2 regions of the Kitasatospora griseola genome follow, and region 2 is predicted to be linked to the other one. Evidence: riboswitches for the same ligand, from Rfam matches in the RefSeq annotation. Region 2 holds a riboswitch; the other holds the start of a gene.
What was found. A riboswitch is a leader RNA that binds a small molecule or an ion and turns the genes downstream of it on or off. The one in region 2 is predicted to bind S-adenosylmethionine.
Positions count from the first base shown of each region.

Region 1 (4,673 bases), 2.0 Mb from region 2:
GCCGGCGGTCTGAACCCGGCGTACGGCAGCGGCCCCGCCCGGGCCTGCGCCGAGCAGCGCTACGAGCACCGCTGGGGCGCGGTGCCCGCCGAACTGCTCGGCGGCCGTCCCCTGACGGCGGACCGGCTGTCCTCGCTCACCCCGGCGACGCCGGGCTGCACACTGCCGCCGACCCCCTCGAAGATCCCCGAACTCTCCGTGCTCACCTCGCTGTTCGTCCACGCGGGGTGGCTGCACCTGGTCGGCAACCTGCTGTTCCTGTTCGTCTTCGGCCCGGCCGTGGAGGCCCGGCTGGGCCGGATCCGGTTCCTGACCGGCTACCTGGCAATCGGCTACCTGGCCACCTACGGCTACGCGGTGGCCGAGGCGCACACCGCGGACGGGATGCGCGCCCTGGTCGGCGCGTCCGGCGCGATCGCCGGGGTGCTGGGCGCGTACCTGCGACTGTGGCCGAGAGCGCGGGTGACGGTGCTGGTGCCGGTCCTGCTGTTCCTGCCGCTGCGGTTCCCGGCCTGGCTGGTGCTCGGCCTGTGGTTCGCGCTCCAGTGGTGGTCCGTCAGTTCCGGCGGCGGCGGAGTGGCCTATCTGGTGCACGTGATCGGCTTCGTGACGGGCTGGCTGTTCGCCTGGGCCGCCCGTCCGGCGGGCGATACCCTGGGCGCACCTTCTCGAACAGGAGTTGCTCAGTGATCACCGCGATCGTCCTCATCAACACCAGCGTCGACCGGATCCCCGAGATCGCCGAGGCGATCGCGGCCATCGAGGGCGTCAGCGAGGTCTACTCCGTCACCGGCACCTACGACCTGGTCGCCATGGTCCGGGTGCGCAACCACGAGGACCTGGCCGAGGTGATCCCCGGCCGTCTCAACAAGGTCCCGGGCGTCTCCAACACCGAGACCCACATCGCCTTCCGCACCTACTCGCAGCACGACCTGGAGGCCGCGTTCTCGCTCGGCCTGGACGAGTAGCCGCTCAGCGCTGCCTGGTGTCCGCGACGCAGCGACCGCCCTCGCTGCGGTAGCTCCACCGCGCCCCGTCGGTGACCAGGTCCCGAACGGCCGTCAGGAACCGGTCCAGGTGCTCGACGGGGGTGCCGGCGCCGAAGCTCACCCGGATCGCGTTCAGGCTGCGCTCCCCCGGCAGCGACGGCTCGGGCGCCCCGCACTCGCTCGGCGCCGCGTCCTCCCCGCCGAGCAGCGTCCGCACCAGCGGGTGCGCGCAGAACAGCCCGTCCCGCACGCCGATGCCGTACTCGGCGGACAGCGCGGCCGAGAAGTGCGAGCTGTTCCAGCCGCGCACCACGAACGACACCACGCCGACCCGGTCCGCGTCCTCGCCGAACAGGCTCAGCACCCGCACCTCGGGGATCGCCGCCAGCCCCTCCGTCAACTTCGCGACCAGCGCCCGCTCCCGGGCCTCCAGCGCGTCGAAGCCGGCCTCGGTGAGCGCCCGGCAGGCCGAGGCGATCGCGTACGCGCCGATCACGTTCGGCGAACCGGCCTCGTGCCGGGCCGGGCCGGTGTGCCACTCCACCGCCACCGAGCCGTCCAGCTCCCGGGCCACCGTCCGGCTCGCCCCGCCGCCGGCCAGGTACGGCTCCGCCGCGTCCAGCCAGTCCGCCCGGCCGGCCAGCACGCCGGCGCCGAACGGCGCGTACAGCTTGTGCCCGGAGAACGCGATCCAGTCGACGTCCAACTCCCGCACCGACACCCGGTGGTGGGGCGCCAGCTGGGCCGCGTCCATCACCACCCGGGCGCCGTACCGGTGCGCGACCGCAGTCAGCTCCTTCACCGGCCACAGTTCACCGGTGACGTTCGACGCCCCGGTCACGCAGAACAGCTTCGGCCCCTCGGCCGCCCCCAGCAGCGCCTCCTCCAGCGCGGCCACCGCCTCACCGTGCGAACGCGGCGCCCGCAGGTAACGCACCGTCAGGCCCTCGCGCCGCCACGGCAGCAGCGAGGCGTGGTGCTCGGTCTCGAACGCGAACACCTCGGTCCCGACCGGCACCGCCCCGGCCAGCAGGTTCAGCGAATCGGTGGTCGCCCGGGTGAACACCACCTGGTCGCCGTCCCGCAGCTCCAGGAACTCCGCGACGGTCCGCCGGCTCTGCTCGAACAGGTCCGTCGACAGCTGCGACAGGTACCCGGCCCCCCGGTGCACGGACCCGTAGTACGGCGCGTACGCCGCCACGTCCTCCCACACCCGGGCCAGCGCCGGCGCACTCGCCGCGTAGTCCAGCGCCGCGTACCCGACCTTCTCGCCGGACGCCAACGGCACCTCGACCTCCTGGCCCAGGACGGCCAGCGGCTCACAGATTTCGGCGATCACGGACATGGATGCACTCCTCCACGGGGTAAGGACCCCGGGGTGCATCGACCGGAAGTCCGCGCTTGCCGCGCGGACGGATCGCCGCGCAGCCCGGTCCTCACCCAGGGCACCCCGCCACGGACGGAGGGTTGCCGGACAGCAAGCTGGGGCTTGTCGCTGCCACTCATGACCTGCGAAAGACCTTACACGAGAGCCCCTCGCGCTCAACCCCCGTCCGCCACCTGGACACACTCCTGAAACCTCGTCAGCAGCGCCCCCGCCCCGCCACGGGCGCGAGCAGGCGCCCACCAACGGCAAGGTCCGCCCGAGGAGGAGCAACTCCCCTCCCCGGGCGGACCCTTGAAGCTCACTGGGTCGCGTCGGCCCACCGCTTCAGCAGCTCCCCCGCCGCCCCGGAATCGATCGCCGCCGCCGTCCGCACCATCGCCGCCGCGAGCTGCTCGCTCAGCGGCGCGTCCGTCAGCTCCAGCGCCACCAGCGCGGCGGCGCTGTTGAGCAGCACCGCGTCCCGCACCGCCCCGCGCTCGCCGTTGAGCACCCGCCGCGCGACCGCCGCGTTGAACTCCGCGTCGGCGCCGCGCAGCGCCTCGATCCCGACCAGCTCGATGCCGACGTCCCGCGGGTCGAACCGGGTCTCCGTCACCCGGCCGTCCCGGATCACCCAGACGTGGGACGTGGTGGTGATCGTCAGCTCGTCGAGTCCGTCGTCACCCCGGAACACCAGTCCCTGTCCGCCGCGCCGGGCGAGCACGCCGGCGATCAGTCCGGCCAGCCGGGTGTCGAAGCAGCCGACCGCGTGGGCGCCGACCCGGGCCGGGTTGGTGAGCGGGCCGAGGATGTTGAAGACCGTCGGGACGGCGAGCTCGGCGCGGGCCTGCGCCGTGTGCCGCATCGAGGGGTGGAACTTGGCGGCGAAGCAGAAGGTCAGTCCGACCTCCTCGGCCACCGCCGCGACCCGGGCGGCGGACAGGTCGAGGTTGATGCCGAGCCGGCCGAGCACGTCCGAGGAGCCGGACGCGGAGGAGGAGGCCCGGTTGCCGTGCTTGACCACCTTCGCACCGGCCGCCGCGGCGACCACCGCCGACATGGTGGAGATGTTGACGGTCTTGGCCCGGTCGCCGCCGGTGCCGACGATGTCGACGGCCGGGCCGGGGATGTCCAGCGGCACGGCGTGCCCGTACATCGCCTCGACCAGGCCGGAGATCTCCTCGACCGTCTCGCCCTTGCCGCGCAGCGCGATCAGGAAGCCGGCCACCTGCACGGGGCTGGCCTCGCCGCTCATGATCCGGTCCATCGCCCAGGCGGTGTCGGCCTGGGCGAGGTCCTCGCCGCGCATCAGGGCCATCAGGAGGTCGGGCCAGGTGCGGACCACCTGCGCGGGGTCGCTACCGCCGTTCGCAGAGTGCACGTTCACCATGGCCGTCTCCAGCTCTCGTCTTGTCGCAGAGGAATCGGAGTCAGCCTATCGAGCGGGCGGGGACGGCCGCCCTGACTTGCCGTCCCCTTCTCTCCAGGTGAGACGGACCGGTCCGCGGACCGGACCGGTCAGCGTGCGACCGGCGCCCGTCGGGCCACCCGGGCCCGCAGCAGCGTGGTCGCGGCGTCGACCAGCGCGACCGGGTCGACGGGGTGCGAGATCGCCGCGTCGGCCCGGCTCCAGGCGGCCAGCCAGGAGTCCTGCGGGCGGCCGATCAGCACCAGCACCGGCGGGCAGCCGTAGATCTCGTCCTTCAGCTGCCGGGTGAGACCGAGGCCGCCGGCGGGCACCGCCTCGCCGTCCAGCACGCACAGGTCGACGCCGCCCTTCTCCAGGGCGCGCAGCACCGCGGGGGCGGTGGCGCACTCCAGGTACTCCAGCGCGGGAACGTCCCCGGCGGGGCGCCGGCCGAGGGCGAGGGTCACCTGCTCACGGGTGTTGCGGTCGTCGCTGTAGACGAGAACGGTGAGCGTCTCGTCGGTGTGCTGCGCCATGTCCCCTGCTTCCTGGTGCTCGTCCTCTTATATGTGTCCACTGTGTCCGTGCGGGCCGCGACCGCGCGCGGACCCCGACCGAACGGCCCAGTGTGACCCGGACCACGTTCTGGGACGGATGCTACTCCGGTGGGCCCGTCCTGGAGAGACCCCGACGCGATCTCGCTCAAGCCGCCGCGCCACGGGCTCACTCCCCCGGCCCAGTTCCCTCACCCGGTCCGAACAACCGTCAGAAAACGGACGGACCGCGAGGCGGGCATACCTCACGCACCGGACACTCCGAGGGAGACCCCCCGGCGTGAAGACGGAATAAGGGACCGACATAATGTCCGTCGTGGCGACAGCAACAGCAACAGAAACCGGACACGCGCACG
Region 1 is NZ_CP173360.1:5,949,271-5,953,943, reverse strand. It holds gene ACI1MP_RS27035 (rhomboid family intramembrane serine protease) at 1-690, shown strand, start outside; gene ACI1MP_RS27030 (Lrp/AsnC ligand binding domain-containing protein) at 687-968, shown strand; gene ACI1MP_RS27025 (aminotransferase class V-fold PLP-dependent enzyme) at 973-2,334, opposite strand; SAM riboswitch class IV at 2,382-2,499, opposite strand; gene trpD (anthranilate phosphoribosyltransferase) at 2,675-3,745, opposite strand; gene ACI1MP_RS27015 (response regulator transcription factor) at 3,874-4,299, opposite strand; gene ACI1MP_RS27010 (heme-copper oxidase subunit III) at 4,625-4,673, shown strand, end outside.
Region 1: linked by a shared signal. The riboswitch ahead of ACI1MP_RS27025 (aminotransferase class V-fold PLP-dependent enzyme) and the one ahead of thrC (threonine synthase) in region 2 are both predicted to bind S-adenosylmethionine.

Region 2 (4,673 bases):
CGGTCGACGCTCGCGCCGAGGACGCGCTCGCAGCAGTCGGCGAAGGCGAGGGCCCAGCGGCGGGTGAGGAAGGCGGCGCGGTCGGCGCCGAGGATGCCTTCGAGGACTTCGGCGGCGACGTCGTCGGGCAGCAGCCGGTAGTACTCGGGCGGGGCCCAGGGGGTGTGCGAGAAGTGGCCGATGCGCAGGTCGGGGCGGAGGGCGCGGAGCAGCGCGGGGGCCAGCGAGAGGTGGTAGTCCTGCACCAGGACGGCGGCGCCGGGGGCGGCTTCGGCGGCGAGGGCTTCGGCGAACGCGGTGTTGTAGGCCCGGTAGGCGGCCCATTCGGTGCGGAAGTCGGCGTCGAACGCGGGCTTGGTGGGAATGTCGTACAGCAGGTGGTGGACGAACCACAGGGTGGAGTTGGCGACGCCGTTGTAGGCGCGGGCGAAGGTCTCCGGGTCGATGTCGAGCATGCGGACGGCCTGCCCGCCGACGTCGTGGCCGGCCCGGTCGAGGCGGCCTTCGGGGGCCTGTCGGGCGGCGGTGCGGTCGGCGTCGGAGAGGGCGGCGCAGACCCAGACGGCGTTCGGGTCGTCGATCGCGGAGAGCCCGGAGACCAGGCCGCCGCCGCCTCTGCGGAGGCTCAGCGTGCCGTCGTCCTCCGTGCGGAAGGACACCGGGCCGCGGTTGGAGGCCACCAGGATCGGGGCGGCTCCGGACTGCGTGGGGCGTTCGGACGCGTGATCGGCCATACAGCCAACCTTGCCGTGTGATCAGCCGACCAAACCACCCGGCGCGGGCCGGGCCGGGTGAACAGTGCGGGGCGGCAGGCGGGCAACGCGCGGGCCGGCGGTCAGCGGTCGCGGTACTCGGGGACGGTGATCATCGGGGGGCGTTCGGTGGCGGGCACCGGGTGGGTGCGGGGGGTGAAGCCGGCGGTGGTGCGGGTGTACTGGGTGAGCAGCGGCCGGACCAGGTCGGCGTCGGCCTTGAGCCGGTGGGTGCGGTCGAGGCGCTCCAGGGCGGTGCGGTAGATGGTGGCGGCCATCCGGCCGAGGGCCTGGCCGTCCTGGTGGCGGTGGTGCCGGACGCCGACGTCGACCTGGGCCAGCGCGTCCAGCCCGACCAGTTCCAACGCGTCGACCAGCAGGCCGAGTTCGACGCCGTAGCCGGTCGGGAAGGGCAGTCGCTCCAGCAGGCCGCGGCGGGCCGCGTACTCGCCGCCGAGCGGCTGGACGAAGCCGGCCAGCTGCGGCCAGTGCAGGTTGAGCAGCGGGCGGGCGACCAGTTCGGTGACCCGGCCGCCGCCGGCCGGGACGACGGCCCCGTCGGCCTCGAACGGGCGGTCGTACATGGCCTTGACCAGGTGCACGGCGGGGTCGGTGAGCAGCGGGCCGACGATGCCGGAGACGAACGCTGGGTCGAATTCGCGCAGGTCGGCGTCGATGTAGCAGACGATCGCGCCGCTGCTGGCGAGCAGCGAGCGCCACAGCACCTCGCCCTTGCCGGGGGCGGCGGGCAGCCTGGGCAGGATGGCGTCCCGGTGGACCACCCGGGCGCCGGCGGCGGCCGCCGCGGCGGCGGTGCCGTCGACCGAGCCGGAGTCGACCACCAGCAGTTCGTCGACCAGCGGGACGCGTTCCATCAGTTCGGTGCGGATCAGCGTGACGATCTCGCCGACGGTCGGCTCCTCGTCCAGGGCGGGCAGCACCACGCTGACGGTGCCGGCCGGCCCGGCGGCGCGCTTGGCGGCGAGCAGCCGGTCGAGCGGTCGGTCGGCGGCCGCCCAGGACCGGCGGCGCAGCCAGTCGGCCACTTCCGGCAGGACCCCGGGCTCGGGCTGCTCGGGCAAGATCTCGCTCCCTGTCTCGGTCCGTCTCGGTTTTCGGACGGTGGGGTTGGACGGCACGGGCCTTCGGTTACAGTCTTCGTACTGCGCCCGGACCTTCGCACGTCGGGTCGTTCGCAGCGTACGACCACAACTTCACATTGCTCATCCAGAGGGACTGAGGGAACGGCCCGTTGAAGTCCCGGCAACCCTCCCGCGCGGCCTTGCAGGCCCGGCGGGACAGGTGCCAATTCCGGCCCGGGCGCGACCGCGTCCCGGGGAAGATGAGGAGAAAGGGCCTCGCCACCATGGCTGTTGACACCCCCGCACCTGCCCCCAGCCTTCGGCCGGGGGTACCCCCAGCCGTCGACCTCGGTCCGGCCACCGCGCTGTCCTGTCGCGAGTGCGGCACCCGCTTCCCGCTCGGCCCGAGCTTCGCCTGCCTGGAGTGCTTCGGCCCGCTGGAGATCGCCTACGACTACGCCGGCTACGACGCCGAGGAGCTGCGCAAGCGGATCGAGGCCGGGCCGGCGTCCATCTGGCGCTACGCCCCGCTGCTGCCCGTCCCCGCCGACGTCGCGGACAAGCCGAACCTGAACCCGGGCTGGACCCCGCTGGTGAAGGCCGACAATCTGGGCCGCGAGCTGGGCTTCACCGCGCAGCTGCACATCAAGGACGACTCCGGCAACCCCACCCACTCGTTCAAGGACCGGGTGGTGGCCTGCGCGATCGAGGCCGCCCGCGCCTTCGACTTCACCACGCTGTCCTGCTCGTCCACCGGCAACCTGGCGGGCGCGGTGGGCGCCGCCGCGGCCCGGGCCGGCTTCAAGTCCTGCGTGTTCATCCCGCACGACCTGGAGCAGGGCAAGGTCGTGATGGCCGGGGTGTACGGCGGCGAGCTGGTCGGCATCGACGGCAACTACGACGACGTGAACCGGTTCTGCTCGGAGCTGATCGGCGACCCGGCCGGCGAGGGCTGGGGCTTCGTCAACGTCAACCTGCGTCCGTACTACGGCGAAGGCTCCAAGACCCTGGCGTTCGAGATCTGCGAGCAGCTCGGCTGGCGGCTGCCCGAGCAGATCGTCATCCCGATCGCCTCCGGCTCCCAGCTCACCAAGATCGACAAGGGCCTGCAGGAGCTGATCAAGCTCGGCCTGGTCGAGGACCGCCCGTACAAGATCTTCGGCGCCCAGGCCGAGGGCTGCTCCCCGGTCTCCGCCGCCTTCAAGGCCGGCCGCGACGTGATCAAGCCGGTCAAGCCGGACACCATCGCCAAGTCGCTGGCGATCGGCAACCCGGCCGACGGCCCCTACGTGCTCGACATCGCCCGCCGCACCGGCGGCGCCGTCGAGGACGTCACCGACGCCCAGGTGGTCGAGGCGATCAAGCTGCTGGCCCGCACCGAGGGCATCTTCGCCGAGACGGCCGGCGGCGTCACCGTCGGCGTGCTGAAGAAGCTGGTCGAGACCGGGCAGCTCGACCCGAGCAAGGAGACCGTCGCGATCAACACCGGCGACGGCCTGAAGACCCTCGACGCGGTCGCCGACTCCGGCATGACCGCCGTGATCCGCCCGACGCTGGAGTCCTTCCGCGCCGCCGGTCTCGTCTCCGCCTGATCCGTCCCCCACGTCTTCCGAGGAGTGCCCACATGAGCGCCACCGTCCGCATCCCCACCATCCTCCGCACCTACACCGGCGGCGCCGCCGAGGTGACCGCCGAGGGCGCCACCCTGGCCGCCGTCGTCGCGGACCTGGAGGCCAACCACGCCGGCATCGCCGCCCGCCTGCTGGACGACACCGGCAAGCTGCGCCGCTTCGTGAACGTGTACGTCAACGACGACGACGTGCGCTTCGCCGACGGCCTGGAGACCGAGATCAAGGACGGCGCCTCGGTGTCGATCATTCCGGCGGTGGCCGGCGGCTGCTGACGCCGCCCCGGGTATTCGCCCTGCCGCCGTCAGGCCTCGGAATTCGATTTCCGAGCCGCCTGGCGGCGGCTCGGCACATCGGCCGAAGACGTTCGGGCAGCCGTGTTTACGGCCCGGTGGGTCGCTGGAATTCGGGGACCGGCGAAGGAGTAGAGTGCCGGGAGAGCCGTTCCCCGTCACGGCCCGTTCCAATCCTCGTTTTTCCCCGTTCCGCACCTCGCGCCGGCCCCGTCCCGTCCCGCGCTCTGAGACATGCGCCGGACCGTTCGCCGCTCGACCTGTCAGGCCGCCGTCATAATTCTTTCGGCGATTTGCGGTGACACGTCCGTTATGTCCGGTGGCTATTGTCGCGCCGTACACCTTTCGCCCCGTCATATCCCCTGCGGCGTACGCGATTTCCGTGAAATTAGGGCCTGTTGCAGAGGGCGCATATCCGGATACATTCAGCCGCGACAGAGGCTGCGCCGTGCGGGGGGGAGTCCCCACAGGCCGGTCTTCCAGACCTCCGGGTCCGCGTCCGCGGATCTCTGAAGGGCCAGCACAGCACAAGGGGAGTTCGGAATGGCTCAGGGCACCGTCAAGTGGTTCAACGCCGAGAAGGGCTACGGCTTCATCGCGGTCGACGGTGGAGCGGACGTGTTCGTCCACTACAGCGCGATCCAGATGGACGGCTACCGCACCCTGGAAGAGGGCCAGCGGGTCGAGTTCGAGATCTCGCAGGGTCAGAAGGGTCCGCAGGCCGACATGGTCCGCGCCGCCGGCGCCTGACGGCTCGGCAGACCGCACCCACGACAGTACGACCGGCAGGTCCGGCCCCGGCGCGACGCGTCCCGGGCCGGGCCTGTCGGCGTTCTCCGGCCCGGCCTGCGGGTTTCCCGGGAGGGCGGTCGGAGCACGCCGAATGGGCTTGCACTCGACACCCCCGAGTGCTAATCA
Region 2 is NZ_CP173360.1:3,903,912-3,908,584, reverse strand. It holds gene ACI1MP_RS17490 (trehalose-6-phosphate synthase) at 1-734, opposite strand, end outside; gene ACI1MP_RS17485 (glucosyl-3-phosphoglycerate synthase) at 836-1,834, opposite strand; SAM riboswitch class I at 1,973-2,101, shown strand; gene thrC (threonine synthase) at 2,119-3,426, shown strand; gene ACI1MP_RS17475 (MoaD/ThiS family protein) at 3,459-3,737, shown strand; gene ACI1MP_RS17470 (cold-shock protein) at 4,299-4,505, shown strand.